2 regions of the Rhizobium sp. 05L419 genome follow, and region 1 is predicted to be linked to the other one. Evidence: predicted binding sites of a transcription regulator. Region 1 holds the regulator's gene; the other holds the start of a gene.
The links. Region 1 encodes PhoB, which activates phosphate uptake and scavenging genes when phosphate is short. Its sites were predicted from a motif close to TGTCATNNANCTGTCAT; they were not measured.
Positions count from the first base shown of each region.

Region 2: the regulator PhoB is predicted to act here: its motif matches at 5,112-5,128, upstream of AC1DMK_RS06850 (DUF2794 domain-containing protein).

Region 1 covers NZ_JBFTOF010000036.1:22,489-34,983, reverse strand. Annotated here, with positions in the region: gene argF (ornithine carbamoyltransferase) at 1-433, opposite strand, end outside; gene AC1DMK_RS28375 (acetylornithine transaminase) at 482-1,681, opposite strand; gene AC1DMK_RS28370 (GcrA family cell cycle regulator) at 2,109-2,642, shown strand; gene phoB (phosphate regulon transcriptional regulator PhoB) at 2,718-3,401, opposite strand; gene phoU (phosphate signaling complex protein PhoU) at 3,438-4,151, opposite strand; gene pstB (phosphate ABC transporter ATP-binding protein PstB) at 4,196-5,011, opposite strand; gene pstA (phosphate ABC transporter permease PstA) at 5,026-6,348, opposite strand; gene pstC (phosphate ABC transporter permease subunit PstC) at 6,345-7,826, opposite strand; gene AC1DMK_RS28340 (substrate-binding domain-containing protein) at 7,979-9,013, opposite strand; gene phoR (phosphate regulon sensor histidine kinase PhoR) at 9,213-10,439, opposite strand; gene ppk2 (polyphosphate kinase 2) at 10,675-11,556, shown strand; gene AC1DMK_RS28325 (hypothetical protein) at 11,558-12,495, opposite strand, start outside.
Region 2 covers NZ_JBFTOF010000004.1:164,403-170,677, forward strand. Annotated here, with positions in the region: gene ccmA (heme ABC exporter ATP-binding protein CcmA) at 212-862, opposite strand; gene acnA (aconitate hydratase AcnA) at 1,124-3,814, shown strand; gene AC1DMK_RS06845 (DUF1223 domain-containing protein) at 4,055-4,792, shown strand; gene AC1DMK_RS06850 (DUF2794 domain-containing protein) at 5,151-5,552, shown strand; gene AC1DMK_RS06855 (N-acetyltransferase family protein) at 5,559-6,116, opposite strand; gene AC1DMK_RS06860 (Bax inhibitor-1/YccA family protein) at 6,228-6,275, opposite strand, start outside.

The DNA of each region.
Region 1 (12,495 bases):
CTTCAAAGGTCATGATATCGGCCATGATCTGGCAGGGATGGGTGTCGTCCGTCAGCGCATTGATCACAGGAACGGTTGCATGCTCGGCGAGCTCCAAAAGCCGCGAATGCTCGGTGGTGCGGATCATGATCGCATCGACATAGCGCGAGAGGACCTTGGCAGTGTCGCCGATCGTCTCGGCGCGTCCAAGCTGCATTTCCGTGCCAGACAGGAACAGCGTCTCGCCGCCGAGCTGACGCATGCCGACATCGAAGGAAACGCGCGTGCGGGTGGACGGCTTTTCGAAGATCATCGCCAGCATCTTGCCGGCGAGCGGCTTGTCGCCCTGTCCGGCCTTGAATGCCTGCTTGCGTGAAAGGGCGTCGTTCATGATGACCCGGAGATCGTTGGCCGTCACTGCAGAGAGATCGAGGAAGTGTTTGGGGGAAGCCATGTGTCTTTACCTATCAAGCCCGCCGTCCGGCTGGGCACCTTATCCGTTTCAAGCCGTCTTCTTGATCTTAGAAGCGCGCACGCTCTCAGCGGCGCGCTCAAGTCGGACGAGCCCTTCGCGGGCTTCGTCCGCGGTGACGACCAGAGGCGGAAGCAGGCGGATGACATTGTCGCCCGCCGGGATTGCCAGAAGATGAGCGGCACGGATCGCCTGCAGCAACTCTGCCGACGGCACCGCCGCCTTGACGCCGAGCAACAGCCCCTCGCCCCTGACATCCTCGATGACATCGGGGAAGCGGTCCTTGAGCGATGCCAGTCCCTGGCGAAAGATGAGGGAAACGTCGTTGACATGCTGGAGGAAGCCGTCTTCGAGAACGACGTCGAGCACGGCGTTGCCGACAGCCATGGCCAGCGGGTTGCCGCCATACGTCGACCCGTGGGTGCCAGCCTTCATGCCCGAGGCTGCCTCGGCCGTGGCAAGGCAGGCACCGAGGGGGAAACCACCGCCGATACCCTTGGCGACCGCCATGATGTCAGGCGCGATGCCGGACCACTCGTAGGCGAACAATTTTCCAGTGCGACCGACGCCGGTCTGGACCTCATCGAGGATGAGCAGCAGCCCGTTCTCGTCGCAGAGCTGGCGTAGCGCCCTCATGAACTCGTTAGTCGCCGGACGGATACCGCCTTCGCCCTGCACGGGCTCGATCAGAATCGCCGCCGTTTCGTGGGTGATAGCCGCCCGAAGGGCGTCGACATCACCGAATGGAACCTGATCGAAGCCAGGCGCCTTGGGACCGAAGCCTTCGAGGTATTTTTCCTGGCCGCCGGCGGCGATCGTCGCCAGCGTGCGGCCATGGAACGCGCCTTCGAAGGTGATGATATGGAACCGCTCGGGATGACCCTTTGAATACTGGTAGCGGCGCGCGGTCTTGATTGCGCATTCGAGCGCTTCGGCGCCGGAGTTGGTAAAGAACACCTTGTCCGCGAAGGTTGCGCCGGTCAAACGCCTGGCTAGCGCTTCCTGGCCTGGGATCTCGTAGATGTTGGAGAGGTGCCAGACCTTGTCGGCCTGCTCCTTCAGGGCGCCGACGACGTGCGGGTGGCCATGGCCGACGGAGGTCACGGCGACGCCCGCGCCGAAATCGAGATATCGCTCGCCAGTTTCGGTCATCAGCCACACGCCCTCTCCTCGCTCGAACCGCAACGGGGCACGAGAGTAGGTGTCATAAAGCGGCGCGGCTTCAGCCATGGCGCGATCTCCTGTCATTGGTAAACGAGCAACCGGACTCCGGCTAAGAAGCAGGTCCGAAAAATTAAAAATGCCGCCTTTCGGCGGCGAGCAGCACTATTTACTTTTCGCACTGCGATGTCAACAAAACTGAGGTTTTACTGCATGCGTCAAGCTGCCATTCAGGTCACGCGGACCTATCAACAGCTATTGTTGCAGAAATGACTCTCACACCCAGCAAGTTGGGGAAAACTTGAAATTCGATTCGCCGGGATTCAACCGACTCTTGTCACGGAGTCGGCCTCACACTAGGTTAAAACTCAATTACTAGACTGCATGCGGCGGAACTAGTCACCAACATCGAGCAAGCGTTTGTTGCTTCGGATGCGTCCGGGGCAGCGGTGAAGGATTCTGCCTACACCAACGCAAATAAGGCGGAGACAGGGGCATGAACTGGACAGACGAGCGCGTTGAAAGACTGAAAAAGCTTTGGGCCGAAGGCCTTAGCGCCAGCCAGATCGCAGCACAACTTGGCGGCGTAAGCCGCAACGCCGTGATCGGCAAGGTCCACCGGCTGTGCCTGCCGGGCCGCGCCAAGGCTGGCGGCACTGCGGCGACCGCCAGAACGCCAAAGCGCACCACGACGGCGCCGCGCGCTCCGAACTACGCATCCCGGATCGCCACCCGCACCGTTACCCGCCAGCAGGGCGCGACGATGCTGAAGGAAGAGGTGGAAATCGATGCGACCGAAGAAGTGAGGTATCGTCCTTCTTCAAACGTGGTCTTGCCGATCTCGCGCCGCCTCGGTCTGACGGAACTGACCGAACGCACCTGCAAATGGCCGGTCGGCGATCCGCTGAAGGATGACTTCCACTTCTGTGGCTGCGAGTCCCCGGACTCTTCGCCATACTGCACCTACCATCAGCGCATGGCCTACCAGCCGGTCAACGAGCGCCGCAGGGCAGCCAATCGGGTCGCCTGATCCGGACGCCGGATAAGGAACAAGAAAACGGGCCCTCGCGGGCCCGTTTTTCGTTCGTGACGGCTCGGAAACAGCTCAGGCTTCCATGGAATACCCAGCGCCGCGAACCGTGCGAATGACGTCTTGCATATTGGAAAAGTTCAGCGCCTTGCGCAGCCGGCCGACATGGACGTCGACCGTCCGTTCATCAACGTAGATGTCGTGGCCCCAGACCCCATCCAGAAGTTGCGAGCGCGAGAATACGCGGCCGGGCGACGCCATCAGGAACTCCAGGAGGCGGAACTCGGTCGGCCCCAGGCGGACCTCGCGGGTCTTGCGATGGACACGGTGCGTTTCGCGGTCGAGTTCGATATCGCCGCATTTCAGCAGAGACGACAGAACCTCCGGCTTTGCACGGCGTAGCATCGCCTTGACGCGGGCAACAAGTTCCGGCGTCGAGAACGGCTTGACGACATAATCGTCGGCACCGGTCGAGAGGCCGCGAACGCGCTCGCTCTCCTCGCCGCGGGCCGTCAGCATGATGATCGGCAGGCGCTCGGTTTCCGGTCGCTGACGCAGCCGGCGGCACAGTTCGATGCCGGAGACGCCGGGCAGCATCCAATCGAGGATGAGAAGATCGGGCGTTCGCTCCTGAAGCCGGATCTCGGCCTCGTCGCCGCGTAGAATGGTATCGACCTCGAAGCCTTCGGCCTCGAGGTTATAGCGAAGAAGCACGCTGAGTGCCTCTTCGTCTTCAACGACTGCAACTCTTGGGATCATTCGTTTCGGTCTCCTGGGGGCGCGGTTCCGGAACGGTTATTCCGTGACAGCACCAACGGTGTTGGCGGTGTCGTCCTTTGGACGTTCGCCTTCCGGCTGGGCGCCGGTCGCCATGTAGTAGATGGTTTCGGCAATGTTGGTGGCATGGTCGCCGATGCGCTCGATGTTCTTGGCGCAGAAGAGGAGATGCGTGCAACTGGTGATGTTGCGCGGGTCTTCCATCATGTAGGTCAGCATCTCCCGGAAGAGCGAGGTGTACATCGCGTCGATTTCCTCGTCGCGCTCGCGGATCGACTTCGCCCTGTCGGCGGCGCGGCTGGTGTAGACGTCGAGCACTTCCTTGAGCTGGACGAGCGCCAGTTCGGATAGGTGTTCGAGACCGCGGGCAAGCTTGCGTGGAACGCCGCTGCTCTGAACGGCGATGACGCGCTTGGCGGTGTTCTTGCCGAGGTCACCGACACGCTCGAGGTCGGCGGCGATGCGGATCGATCCCATGATCTCGCGAAGGTCGGCAGCCATCGGCTGGCGGCGGGCGATGGTGATGATCGCCTTGTCGCCGATCTCGCGCTCGGCGTGATCGAGGATCACGTCGTCGGAGATGACCTTCTGGGCGAGTGACGTATCGCCGTTGACCAGGGCGCGGACGGCGTCCGACACCATCTGCTCGGCGAGGCCGCCCATTTCCGAAATACGGCGGGAAAGGAATTTCAGGTCGTCGTCATAGGCGGAGTAGATGTGGGTCGATGCCATAGGGCTTATCCTTGAATGTCCTTGAGGGTTTCCGACGCCGGAGGTCAACCGAAGCGGCCCATGATGTAATCCTGGGTGCGCGGGTCATCCGGGTTGGTGAACATCTTGTCGGTATCGTTTTCCTCGACGAGGTTGCCGAGGTGGAACATGGCGGTGCGCTGAGAAACGCGGGCTGCCTGCTGCATCGAGTGCGTGACGATGACGATGGTGTAGCTCTCGCGCAGTTCGTGGATGAGTTCCTCGACCTTTGCAGTTGCGATTGGGTCGAGCGCCGAGCACGGCTCGTCCATCAGAATGACTTCCGGGCTGACGGCGATAGCGCGGGCGATGCACAGACGCTGCTGCTGGCCACCGGAGAGACCGGTCCCTGATTCATGCACGCGGTCCTTCACTTCGTTCCAGAGGCCGGCGCGCTGCAGGCTCTGTTCGACGATCTGGTCCATGTCGGACTTTGCCTTGGCCAGACCGTGAATGCGCGGGCCGTAGGCGACGTTTTCGTAAATCGTCTTCGGGAACGGGTTCGGCTTCTGGAATACCATGCCGACGCGGGCGCGCAGTTCGACGACGTCGATATCCGGATCGTAGATATCATCGCCATCGAGCGTGATCTTGCCGGTGACGCGGCAATTGTCGATCGTGTCGTTCATGCGGTTCAGGCTGCGCAGGAAGGTGGACTTGCCACAACCGGACGGGCCGATGAGGGCCGTCACTGTGTTTTCGCGAATGTTCAGCTTGACGTCGAAAAGCGCACGCTTGTCGCCGTAGTAAACCGAGACGTCCTGGCCGATCATCTTATACGGAATGGTATTCATCTTCTGATCAAGCGCCTTCTCAACTGCTGCTTCCGTCAACATGTTCATGATGTTTACTCCGTTTACCAGCGGCGCTCAAAGCGACGACGCAAGAGGATGGCTCCAAAGTTCATGACGATCAGGAACAGGAGCAGGACGATGATGGCGCCTGAGGTGCGCTCGGTGAAGGCGCGCTCGGCTTCGTTGGCCCACATGTAGACCTGCACCGGCAGAGCCGTGGAAGGGTCGAGCGGGGTGGTCGGAGCATTGGCGACGAAGGCGACCATGCCGATCAGGAGCAGCGGCGCGGTTTCACCGAGCGCGTGCGCCAGACCGATGATGGTGCCGGTCAGGATACCGGGCATGGCAAGCGGCAGGACGTGGTGGAACACCATCTGCATCTTCGAGGCGCCGAGCCCGAGAGCCGCGGCCCGGATGGATGGCGGTACGGCGCGGAGCGCCGCGCGGGTCGCGATGATAATCGTCGGCAGCGTCATCAGGGTCAGCACCAGGCCGCCGACCAGCGATGCCGAACGCGGCAGGCCCGCGAAGTTGATGAAGACTGCAAGCCCGAGCAGACCGTAGACGATCGATGGAACGGCAGCGAGGTTGTTGATGTTGACCTCGATCAGGTCCGTGAGCTTGTTCTTCGGCGCGAACTCTTCGAGATAGATCGAAGCGGCAACGCCGATCGGCAGCGCGAGGACGAGCACGATCAGCATCAGATAGAGCGAGCCGATGAGCGCGACGCCTAGGCCGGCGGCCTCGGGACGGCTGGAGTTGCCGTTTACGAAGAGACCGGTGTTGAATTCCTTGTGCAGGGCGCCGCTGGCCGCCAGCTGGTTCATCCAGCCAACCTGCCGGTCGTTGACCTTGCGGTTCTTCTCATCGACCTTGAGATCGATCTGGCCCTTGTTGGCAGAGTCGACGTTCGCATCGGCGAGCAGGGTGACGTTGATGGTGTTGCCGATCAGCGACGGGTCGGCGAGGACCATGTCACGCAGCACGATCGGAGCGCCCTTGGAGATCATCGCCGTTGCGTCGCGCACTTCGGGGCGGCTGGCGGCGTTGACACCAAGCATCTTGATCATCGCGTCGCGGATCAGCACCGGGTAGTTGGCGGCAACCAGCACCGACGGATCGGCGGCGCGCTTGTTGTTCGGGTCGAGCGTCTTCTCGCTGAACTCGATCGGCAGCGTGATTGCCGTCTGCTGGAAGGCCGTATAGCCCTTGCTGACGATGGTGGTCAGCAGGATCGCAAGGAAAATCAGGCCAAAGGAAATCGCAGCGATGCCATAGGCCTGGAATCGGCGTTCGGCGGCGTAGCGGCGCTTGATGCCGATGTCACGGCGGGCCGGCGCCTTGGAAACGACGACGCCTTCAACCGGAGAAACAATATCCGTCATTCGTACTGCTCCCGGTATTTGCGCACGATATAGAGCGCGTAGATGTTGAGGCAAAGCGTGATGAAGAACAGCGTGATCCCTAGCGCGAAGGCCACCAGCGTCTGCGGCGAAGTGAACTCGAGGTCACCCGTCAGCTGGTTGACGATCTTCACCGTCACCGTCGTCATGGGTTCGAACGGGTTGATCTGGATGCGCGCCGCGACACCGGCCGCGAGCACGACGATCATCGTCTCGCCGATGGCGCGCGACGCGGTCATCAGCAGCGCGCCGACGATGCCGGGAAGCGCTGCCGGCAGGACGACCTTCTTGATCGTCTCTGAACGCGTGGCACCGAGGCCGAGCGAACCGTCACGAAGCGCGCCGGGCACGGCGGTAATGATGTCGTCCGACAGAGAGGAGACGTATGGGATCAGCATGATGCCCATGACGATGCCCGCAGTCAGAACGCTCTGCGCCTGAATGAAGTTGGTATAGTCGCCGGTCAGAAGGCCATTTACCTGGGACGACAGGTCGCGCAGGAAAGGACCGACCGTGATCAGTGCGAAGAAGCCGTAAACGATGGTCGGGATACCGGCCAGCACCTCAAGAAGCGGCTTGGCAACCGAGCGAACCTTCGGAGCGGCATACTCCGCCATGTAGATCGCCGCGAAAAGGCCGACCGGAACTGCGACCAGCATGGCCACGAAGCCGATGTAGAGCGTGCCGAGAAGCAGCGGTATCAGGCCGAACTGACCGAAGGACGAACTGCCTGCACCGGCAAAGCGCGGATCCCAGACGGTGCCGAAGAAAAAGTCGGTGGCGGGGACCGCGGCGAAGAAGTGCGTGGCCTCGGTCAGCATCGACAGAACGATGCCGATGGTCGTCAGGATCGCAATCGACGAAGCCAGCAGCAGACCCCAGAGCATGACGCGCTCCACGCGATTGCGGGCCCGAAAGCGTGGCGCGATCTCGCGGAGCGCATAGAAACCGCCGGCAACGGCCAGGACGAGAACGACCGCCGTCATGACCGCACGGCTCGCGCCGCTCTCTACATTCAGGTTCTGGGCGGCTTCAATCATATAAGGCTGGGGTTCGCCCGCGAGCGGAACACCCTTTGCCGCCAGCTTCGCCTGAAGGCCGGCCGGATCGCTTACACCGGTACTAACGTCTTCCTGCGTGAGCAACGGCAGGCCGCGCGCAATCGCGTTGACCATGCCGAAGCTCAGGTTCTGCTGGGCGGCGGACTGCGCCTTGACGTCATCGGGGAACCCGCCACGGACGGAGGATTCGATGATGGAGGGGCTGATTGCCAACCAGGCGCAGAGCACGAGCAGTGCCGGCAGGGTCGCCCAGATGGCGGCGTAGGCACCGTAGTAGCCCGGCCGGGAATGCAGTGCCGAAGACTTGCCTCCGGCAAGCGCCGTCGCGCGGCCGCGTGCTGCCAGGAAGGCAACGGCGCCGAGTACCACGAGGCACAAGAGTATGACGGATGTACTCATTCGTTAAGGTCCCCAGGCCTTTGGCCCCAAAAAAGCAGAGACGGCAGCGGGCCGCTCCCGGCTTCCAATCATGGAGAATTCGAACTTTGCCGCCTCAATGGCGCGGACAAAGGCAATGCCGGCGCACCTTTCGGGCGCGCCGGCAGCGTTCATTACATGGTCTTGCCGTCTTCGACCGACTTGCGGATCGCGTCGCGCTCTGCATCCGGCGCTGCGACCAGGCCGTATTCGACGAGCGGGCTGTCAGGGCCGATCATCTGCTCGGATACGAAGAAGTTGACGTATTCCTTCAGGCCCGGGATGACGCCGAGGTGTGCCTTCTTGACGTAGAAGAACAACGGGCGGGAAACCGGGTAGGTGCCGTCGGAAATCGTTTCGGTCGACGGAACAATGCCGTTGACGGTGGCGACCTTCAGCTTGTCGGCATTGTTTTCATAGAAGGATAGGCCGAATACGCCGACGCCCGTCTTGTTGGCTGCGATGCGTGCCAGCGTTTCCGGATAGTCGCCGTCGATGTCGACAGCAGCGCCGTCCTTGCGGACTGCAACACAAGCCTTGTTTTGAGCAGCCGCGTCGGCAATCGAAGCCTTGATGACGTCGAGCGCGCCTGAAGCCTTGCAGCCTGCTGCGAGAACATTCACTTCGAAGACTTCGCGGGTGCCATGCTTTTCGCCCGGGATATAAGCAGCGATATCAACCGCGGGAAGCTTCGGATTGACTTCCGACCACTTCTTGTAAGGGTTGGCCACGAGTTTGCCGTCGACGACGACCTGGGCGGCCAGGGCCTTGTAGATGTCAGCCGGAACGTAGGCGACGTCAGGGTTGGAGGCGTCGGTTGCGAAGACGATGCCGTCATAACCGATCTTCACTTCCTGGATGTCGGTCACGCCGGCTGCCTTGCAGGCGTCCAGTTCCTTGGCGTTGATCGGGCGCGAAGCGTTTGCAACGTCGATGGTGTCAGGGCCGACGCCCTTGCAGAATTCCTTGAGGCCGGCACCGGTACCACCGGATTCGACGACCGGTGTTTTGAAGTCCTTGAAGGTTTCGCCGAACGTTTCAGCAACGATCTTGGCGTAAGGCAGAACCGTGGAAGAACCACTGACCTGGACCTGGTCGCGAGCAACAGCCGCGCCTGCGAAAGCGGCGGAAGCAGCAAGTGCGGCGACCGTAAGTTTAAAAGCGTTCATATCAATCTCCCGGGCATATAGCGGTCTGAGTGTGGCCTTGGGCGGCCCCTTGCGGTGCCGTCTTCTTCAGCGGCCTGCTCTCTTTAGCCCCCGATGCCTAGAGGTTTTATGTCAGTTTGGTGAAACATTTGTGACAGCTTATATAACTGATTTTATTATATAAATTATTTGCTCGCGACCGCTGTATTGCGCTTTTATGTCAGAACCGCACGGTAAAGCTCGTTCCCTTGCCCACTTCGGACTTCACAATCAGTCGCGCGCGATGGCGTGTCAGGATGTGCTTTACGATGGCAAGGCCAAGACCGGTTCCCTTCCTCGAGCGGCTGTCTTCGATGTTCACGCGATAGAATCGCTCGGTCAGGCGAGGCACGTGCTCGGCAGGAATCCCCGGCCCCTGATCGACGACGGTAACCTCCACCGGCTCCCCCTGACCGGCTTTCAGGAACACGTCGACAGCCTTTCCTTCCTGACCGTATTTGCAGGCATTTTCCATCAGGTTTTCAAAGACCTGAACGAGCTCATCGCGGTCGCCAAGAACCTCGGCTTTTCCTTCCGGCAGGTGCAACCCGATTTCGACGCCGACATCCCTGGCCAGCGGCAGCAGCGAATCCCTGACATGGCCGATCAACGGGACGAGATCCACCTTCTCGTCCGGCGCGATGTGCGACTTCAACTCCAGCCGCGACAGGGACAAGAGATCGTCGACCAGTCGGCTCATACGAGTCGTCTGGTCGAACATGATCCCGAGGAAGCGCTCCTGCGCCTTCAGATCGTTCTTCGCCGGTCCCTGGATGGTCTCGATGAAGCCGCGCAGGGAGGCAAGCGGCGTGCGCAACTCGTGGCTGGCATTGGCGACGAAATCGGAGCGCATTCGGTCGATCCGACGGACTTCGGAAATGTCGCGGAAAGAAAGCACGAACAGGCGTTCGCCCACACTGTCATCGTGCCCGAGATCGACAGGAGAACTGCGCACGATATAGACGCGCTCGGACGGCAGGCGCTCCGAATGTTCGATCTGGTTCGGTGCGTTGGTCGCGATGGTTTCGCGGACCATGTCGAGAATACCCGGCGAGCGCAGCCGCGCTGAAATATGCGCGCCGAGCACAACCTCACCGAACGCCTTTTCGGCCGCGCGGTTCTGAAACAGAACCGACGCGTCACCCGAAAGCACCATGACCGGGATGTCGAGGGCCGATAGCGTGGCGGAAACCTCAGGCAGGAGACTGCGGCTGACGGGCGCATCGGTTTCAGCGACCGATGGCGGCGTCGGCGTTACAGCGGCTGGCGTGGAATACCACAAAACGGCCGCAACCATGACCAGCAGCAGCCCCAGAGCGCCCCACGCGGCCATGCCTGCACTGATCGCGATCAGTGCGATCGCCAATGCTGCGAGGAGAACGACGCTCTCCTGGCGGATGCGTGCCATCAGGCTGCGTGTCCATGGCGTTTCCTCTTCCAAGTGCCCCTCGCGACGTCGATTCGTTCTTCTTTGGCTTCAAACTTTGCCTGATAGCCCCGATTCATGACAGAAATTTTCGGCTGCTGCAGCGATCGAATAAATCGCGGCGATAAGCACAGGATTTTTACCCAACGGCAAGACGTTTGATTTTCAAAGGAAAATGTGGTGGCTTGCTCGCGGATACGATCCGGGGAGGATACCCATGGCCGACGATGTCGAAAGCAGAGCAGTTGAACTGGATATCCGTGGCAAGAGGCGTGTCTTCGATGTCGACGATCCAGTCCTGCCTGATTGGGTCGATGAAGACGCGTTGCAATCCGGCGGCTTTCCCTACAACAAGAAGCTGAAGGAAGAAGAATACATCGAGGACCTTGAAAAACTGCAGGTGGAATTGGTCAAGGTGCAATTCTGGCTGCAGGCCACCGGCAAGCGGGTGATGGCGCTCTTCGAGGGGCGCGATGCCGCCGGCAAGGGCGGCGCGATTTCCGCCTCCTCCGCCCACATGAACCCTCGTCTCGCGCGCGTCGTCGCCCTCACCAAACCGACCGACCGCGAGGCCGGGCAATGGTATTTCCAGCGCTACGTCGCCCAGTTTCCAACGGCGGGCGAGTTCGTCCTGTTCGACCGCTCCTGGTACAACCGGGCCGGCGTCGAGCCGGTCATGGGCTTCTGCACGCAGAAGCAATACGAGGATTTCCTGACGCAGGCCCCACAGGTGGAGAAGGTAGTCGCGCACGAAGGCATCTTCTTCTACAAGTTCTACCTCGATATCGGACGGGAAATGCAGCTGAAGCGCTTCCACGACCGGCGGCACGACCCGCTGAAAGTCTGGAAGCTGTCATCGATGGACATCGCGGCGCTGACGAAATGGGGCGACTACAGTGAAAAGCGCGACCGAATGCTGAAGGAAACGCATACGGAATTCGCACCCTGGACGGTCATCCATGCCAATGACAAGCGCCGCGCCCGCCTGAACCTCATCCGTCACATGCTGAAGACAATAGACTACGACGGCAAGGAAAAAGACGCCATCGGCAAGCTGGACGACAAAATCATCAGCTCGGGACCTGGCTTCCTGAAATAGTCTACTGCCCGGGCAGGATGCGCACGGCGTAGAGGTTGACGCCCCGCGCCTTGCCATCCAGGTCGCTGTTGATCAGCAGGGTGCCCGCCGAATTCGGCGCCATCGAACGGTCGAAACGCACTTGGAGAAGCACGTCCGATTTCTCGCGCGTCACCGTGAATCGATGGCGCGCGCAATCGCCGAGCGACTGGAAGTCGCATTCGACGGCAATCTGCGTCGGCTCGTCCGAGGTCGATTGCAGCGTGATCGCGATAGTGGAAGACTTTCCGGCCAGTTGCTGTAGCACATCGGCCGGAACGCCGATGCCGACATTGCCGTCGCGGTCGCCAGTTTGCGAAATCAGGCGGACCGCCGGGCCGTCGCTTTCGGCGACATTTTCCGTTCGTGATTGCGCACCCTTCACGATCTTATTCGCGTCGGAGGGCGCGAACACCTCGATCCAGGCAGCCGAGAACGAATTCTGAGGATCGATCGTCACCGGCGCGGGGCCGTTGCCCGAAGCTTCCGCCTGGCCATTCTCGTCGGTGCCGTCGAAATCTTCCGGGGCCGTGCTCGCCGGCGGATTGGCAACGCTTGTATCGCGTTCGGCGGCCGTCATCAGCAGCCCGGAGGTGTGGGCCCACCATGCACCCATGCCGATGAAGGCAAGCAGCACGCACCAGACGAGAAGCCGGGAGAAGAACTTCCGCGGCTTGCGCCGAGCGGCGGCCCGTTCAGGCCGGAAATCCATATTGGCCGGCCTTCTGTCGGCCGCGAAGGTCCCGGTGGCGTCTGGCGCACCCAGATGGTCGGCGCTGCCCGCATGCACTGCTGCAAGGCTGGATTCATCGTCGAAGCGTGGATCGGGGCCGGCATGCGCGCGCGTCTCGCCGCCGATGGCCGGGCTGTTCGAATCCTCGCGAACGCGGTGCGCGGAGGGCGGCGGAATTTCGACCACGG
Region 2 (6,275 bases), on a different contig from region 1:
GCTGAAAACCCCTCCCCTATGGCTGCGACAAAAGACCCATCGCCAACCCCTCCGCGCAAATGGGAGGGGCCAAGTTGGGGCCCTTTCTGGCACAGAAACGTGATCGCTGCGGGTGTCGAGAGGTCTCGATCGTGCAGAGCTGCTCCGGCACGCAAGCTCCTCCCCCTGGTGGGGAGGGGTCGGGGAGGGGACGTTGGTGCAGGCACATTCGTCATCCCCACACCCCGTGATCGACGCCGGCAAAACCGGTCATGTGCAGTTCGCGCGCATTCTCCAGCCCCAGGGGCTGATGGGTCGCGGCGAGCACGATGCCGCCTTGCTTGCGATGTGCCTCGATGAGATCGGCAAACAGCCGATCGGCGCTTGTGTCCAGCGCCGCCGTCGGTTCGTCCAGAATCCAGACCGGGCGGTAGGCGACGAGCAGCTTGGCAAAGGCGAATCGGCGTTGCTGGCCGGCGGAGAGGTAGCCGAACGGCAGATGGGTGATACCGGCGAGGCCTACCGCGCCGGCGGCGTCCTCGATGGACAGTTGGGGAAGAGTGCCGTTGCCGACGCCAAGGAAGTCGCGCCAGAACGTCAGATTTTCGTCGACCGTCAGCTCGTTTTTCATCGCATTGCGGTGGCCGAGATAGTGGCTGACTTCGCCGACATTGTCGTCCGCACGACCCTGCGAATCAGTGAATGTCACCGAGCCTCTTTCCTGGCGCAACAGACCGGCCAGGACTCGTAGTAAAGTTGACTTCCCTGATCCATTTTTCCCTGTCAGAACCAGCGCTTCGCCCGATTCCAGGCGAAAGGACATGCCCTCGAAAATCAGGTCTTCGCCCCGGCGTGCAGCGAGATTGGCGGCGTCGAGATGCATGGCATATCCGTCGTTTAAGTTTTCAGTCATCGCAACGCAAAAAATGTCCGAAATGGGCTACGCCCTCTCTGGCACCTTTCATAGAAACTATCTATAAGACCCGCAACCACGCCAGCGGTCGGCGTGAATATCATCCTTGCGCCGAACATGGAGCATTTGTTCCACGGGCGGACAGCGGAAATGGCCGTACCCGCATCCTGATGTGCATTAAGTGCATAGGCGTCCGCACGACTGTGTTCGCTATCGGAAACGGGGTCTCTCGTGTCTAAATCTCTTGACAGCTTCAATTGTCGTTCCACGCTCAATGTGAACGGTAAGGACTATATCTATTACAGCCTTCCCAAGGCTGAGGCCAACGGCCTAGCCGGCGTTTCGAAGCTTCCCTATTCGATGAAGGTTCTGCTCGAGAACCTGCTGCGCTTCGAAGATGGCCAGTCCGTCACCAAGGACCATATCCTGGCTGTTGCCGAATGGCTTGATAACAAGGGCGCTGTCGAAAACGAAATCGCCTATCGCCCGGCACGCGTGCTGATGCAGGACTTCACCGGCGTTCCCGCCGTCGTCGACCTTGCCGCAATGCGCGACGCGATGGTTTCGCTTGGCGGCGATCCCGAAAAGATCAACCCGCTCGTTCCGGTCGACCTCGTCATCGACCACTCCGTCATCGTCGACGAGTTCGGCACGCCCCAGGCCTTTGCCAAGAACGTCGAGCTGGAATATCAGCGCAACGGCGAGCGCTACCGCTTCTTGAAGTGGGGCCAGCAGGCATTCAAGAATTTCCGCGTCGTTCCTCCAGGCACCGGCATCTGTCACCAGGTCAATCTCGAATATCTCGGCCAGACCGTCTGGACGAAGGAAGAGGACGGCGAGACGATCGCTTATCCCGATACCTGCGTCGGCACCGATTCGCATACCACAATGATCAACGGCCTTGGCGTACTCGGCTGGGGCGTCGGCGGTATCGAAGCGGAAGCAGCCATGCTCGGCCAGCCGGTCTCGATGCTGCTGCCTGAGGTCATCGGCTTCAAGCTCACGGGCAAGCTCAAGGAAGGCGTCACGGCGACCGACCTCGTGCTGATGGTCGTGCAGATGCTGCGCAAGAAGGGCGTTGTTTCCAAGTTCGTCGAATTCTTCGGCCCTGGTATGGACAACATGCCGCTCGCCGACCGCGCAACGATCGGCAACATGGGCCCGGAATACGGCGCGACCTGCGGCTTCTTCCCGGTCGACGGCGAAACGATCAACTACCTCAATATGTCGGGCCGCACCAAGGACCGCATCGCGTTGGTCGAAGCCTATTCCAAGGTGCAAGGCATGTGGCGCGATGGCGACGGTTCGGACCTCGTCTTTACGGACACGCTGGAACTCGATCTCGGCGACGTCGTGCCTGCCATGGCGGGCCCGAAGCGTCCGGAAGGCCGCATCCCGCTTGAAAACATCGCTTCCGGTTTTGCCGGCTCGATGGATGCCGACTACAAGAAGCCCGGCCAGCTCTCCAACCGCTATGCGGTCGAAGGCACCGACTTCGATCTCGGTCATGGCGACGTCGCAATTGCTGCCATCACGTCGTGCACCAACACCTCCAACCCGTCCGTCCTGATCGCCGCCGGTCTTCTCGCCCGCAACGCGGTTGCCAAGGGTCTGAAGACGAAGCCTTGGGTCAAGACATCGCTTGCCCCCGGCTCGCAGGTCGTCGGTGAGTACCTTGCCAAGTCCGGCCTGCAGGCCGATCTCGACAAGCTCGGCTTCAACCTCGTCGGCTTCGGCTGCACGACCTGCATCGGCAACTCCGGCCCGCTGCCGGCGCCGGTTTCGAAGACGATCAACGACAAGGGCCTCATCGTTTCGGGCGTGCTGTCGGGCAACCGCAACTTCGAAGGCCGCATTTCTCCGGACGTTCAGGCGAACTACCTGGCATCCCCGCCGCTCGTCGTCGCCTACGCGCTTGCCGGTTCGGTCCAGAAGGACCTGACCAAGGAGCCGATCGGCGAGGACCAGGACGGCAATCCGGTGTTCCTGAAGGACATCTGGCCGACCTCGAAGGAGGTTCAGGAATTCATCTTGAAATACGTCACGCGCGAACTCTACGAATCGAAGTACGCCGACGTGTTCAAGGGCGACGAGAACTGGCAGGCGGTTCAGATCCCTGCGGGCCAGACCTATGCCTGGGACGACAATTCGACCTACGTCCAGAACCCGCCGTACTTCGTCGGCATGGGCAAGACGGGCTTGGGCATTTCCGACATCAAGGGTGCCCGCGTTCTCGGCCTCTTCGGCGACAAGATCACGACCGACCACATTTCTCCGGCCGGTTCGATCAAAGCGGCGTCTCCGGCAGGTGCGTACCTGCTCGAGCACAATGTCGGCGTTGCTGACTTCAACCAGTACGGCACGCGGCGCGGCAACCATGAAGTCATGATGCGCGGCACCTTCGCCAACATCCGCATCCGCAACCACATGCTCGGCCCGAACGGCAAGGAAGGTGGCTACACCATCCATTACCCGTCGAAGGAAGAGGAATCGATCTACGATGCGGCCATGCAGTACAAGGCCGAGGGCGTTCCGCTCGTTATCTTCGCGGGCGTCGAATACGGCAACGGTTCTTCCCGCGACTGGGCCGCGAAGGGCACCAACCTTCTCGGCGTCAAGGCGGTCATCGCCCAGTCCTTCGAGCGCATCCACCGCTCGAACCTGGTCGGCATGGGTATCATCCCCTTCGTCTTCGAAGAGGGCACGACCTGGGCAACGCTCGGCCTTAAGGGTGATGAACTTGTCACCATCGAAGGCCTGGAAGACATCAAGCCGCGCGAGAGGAAGATCGCCAAGATCACCTACGGCGATGGAACCGTGAAGGACGTTCCGCTGCTATCGCGTGTCGATACGCTCGACGAGGTGATCTACCTCAACAACGGTGGCATCCTGCAGACGGTTCTGCGCGACCTCGCAGCCTGATCGATAGAAAGTGCACCGATAGCGACCGCCGGAGAGACATCTCCGGCGGTTGTTTTTGTTTGGCCGGCTGTGGCTTGTCGCGTCGGCTCACGACGATGTGTTTCGGCGTCGCTTTCAGACGCTTGGTCTCACCCGTTCGTGATTTTTCGTTTGAACGGGGAAAGACTATCTCTACGTTCATTGATCGGAACCTGCGGCCTTCTCGTTGGCTGCCGGCGCTGAAGAAAAAGGTGAAGGTGAATGTTCCCGCGGTTTTTGATTTCACTGGTTGCAGGTATGGCCCTGGCGGGCCCGCTGTTTGCCCAGGAGGCGCCGAAAGGTGTCGTCGAACTCTTCACGTCGCAGGGCTGTTCCTCCTGTCCGCCGGCCGATGCGGCTTTTCGCAAGCTTGTCGAGCGCGGAGACGTCATTGCCCTGGCCTATCATGTTGATTACTGGAACTATCTTGGCTGGGCCGACACGCTGAGCTCCAAGGAAAACACCGAGCGGCAGTATGGCTATGCGCGGACGATGGGACGCGGCAACGTCTACACTCCACAGGTGGTCGTGAACGGGCGAGATCATGTGGCGGGTGCGGATCTTGGCGGCATCACCGGTAAGATCGACGGATATCTTGCCGAGGGCAAGGGGCTGACGGTTCCGGTCGCTGCGAAGGTCAATGGCGACGAACTCGAGGTCAAGATCGGTGCCGGACCAGGCAAGGCCAATGTCGTAATGGTCTATTTCAACAGGGAAAAAACCATCGACGTCGAGAAGGGCGAAAACATCGGCCAAAAGATCGCCTATCTCAACAGCGTTGCCGATATCGAAACCGTCGGCATGTGGGACGGCAAGGAAACGAGCTTGACGCTGCCTGCCAATGTCCTGCAGAAGCAGGATCTTGAGGGTTGCGCGATTCTGCTTCAGTCTTCCACGCAGGATGGTACGCCGTCGGCCATACTCGGCGCGACGGTTGTCATGGCCGGCAAGAATATCTGACGGGTTTCATCTGCTTCGGCAGGTGGAAAACGGGGCGGCCCGGCTGATCGTATTCGGGGCTGGGGTTAAGGTCGATACGTCCAGCCGGGCCCTTTGGCGCACTGGCGCCAAACTTTCGCATACTCCTCCACCAGTCGGGGAGGATTGCGCGCAACATCGTTAGATCGGCGGGTCGTGATTCGGTCCGCGGCGCGATCGAGGGGAATTTCCCTTGCAAATGAGGCGCTGTTTTGACTGAAATGCGGCGCGCGGGAGATTGCACAGACTATGATTAATGTGACCGATCGCCCGCTTGCAATTTGTAAACGCTAAGGCAAACTGTCACTCTCCTGTCACGAACGGAGGCGCTGGGAGACTGATGACAGATCAGCCGGATTTGCGGCGTGGCGAAAGCCGGACCGCCGATAGCAGTTCGTCCATTGTCGTGGATCTCAAGGAATACAAGCAAAGCAAGGATCCGCTTCCGGTTACCTTTCACAGGCGGGAGCTCGATGCCATCCTCTGGATATATGGTCGCATGGTCGGCGAGGGCGAGTGGCGGGACTACGCAATCGATCATCTAAAGGACCGGGCCGTCTTCTCCGTTTTCAAGCGCTCCGGCGAAATGCCGCTCTTTCGCATCGAGAAAAACCCCAAGCTTGCTGCCAAGCAGGGCGCCTACTCTGTGATCAACCTCCACGGCGTCATTTTAAAGCGCGGACACGAGCTGCAGCAGGTTCTCAAAATCTTCGGCAAGTCGCTGAAGCTGGTCGAGAAGTGAGCCCGATCAACCCTTGAACAGGGTGCCCGGGTAGGCTTCCAGGTCCGGATCCGTCGCCGTTCCTTCGCCGAGCGAGCGCTGCATCATCATCGTATCCAACCAGCGGCCGTGCTTGTAGCCGGTGCCTTTGAGCCGTCCCGTCTCTTCGAAGCCTAAGGCGGCATGCAGTGCGATCGACGCCGGATGCGCCCCGCCGACGACAGCCACCATCTGGCGGAAACCAAGCGCCGTGCAACGGGTTAGGAGCTCTGCCAGCAACAGCTTGCCGATGCCTCTTCCACGCGCTTCAGGTGCCACATAGATCGAGTCTTCGACCATCCAGCGGTAGGCTGGGCGGGTGCGGAAGGCCGACGCATAGGCATAGCCAAGCAGGCTTGCGTCCTCGTCGACTGCCGCGATGTAAGGATATCCCTGATCGATCACGGCGCAAAACCGCTTCGCCATCTCAGTTCGGTCGGGCGGGGTGATCTCGTAGCTTGCAACGCCGGTCAGGACGGATTCGCGATAGATTTCGGTGATGGCATCGAGATCGGAGGCGCAAGCGTCGCGAAGGGAAACGGGCATTCAAACAGGCCGGCTATGAGAGGGACGATCGATGGTTCAGAAATCACGCCCCGAAAAGCCGCGCAACAAAAAAGGCGGCCGAAGCCGCCTTTTCCGATAACCCGTCCCGTCTTACTTGCGGTCGCCCATGAACTGCAGGAGGAACATGAAGAGGTTGAT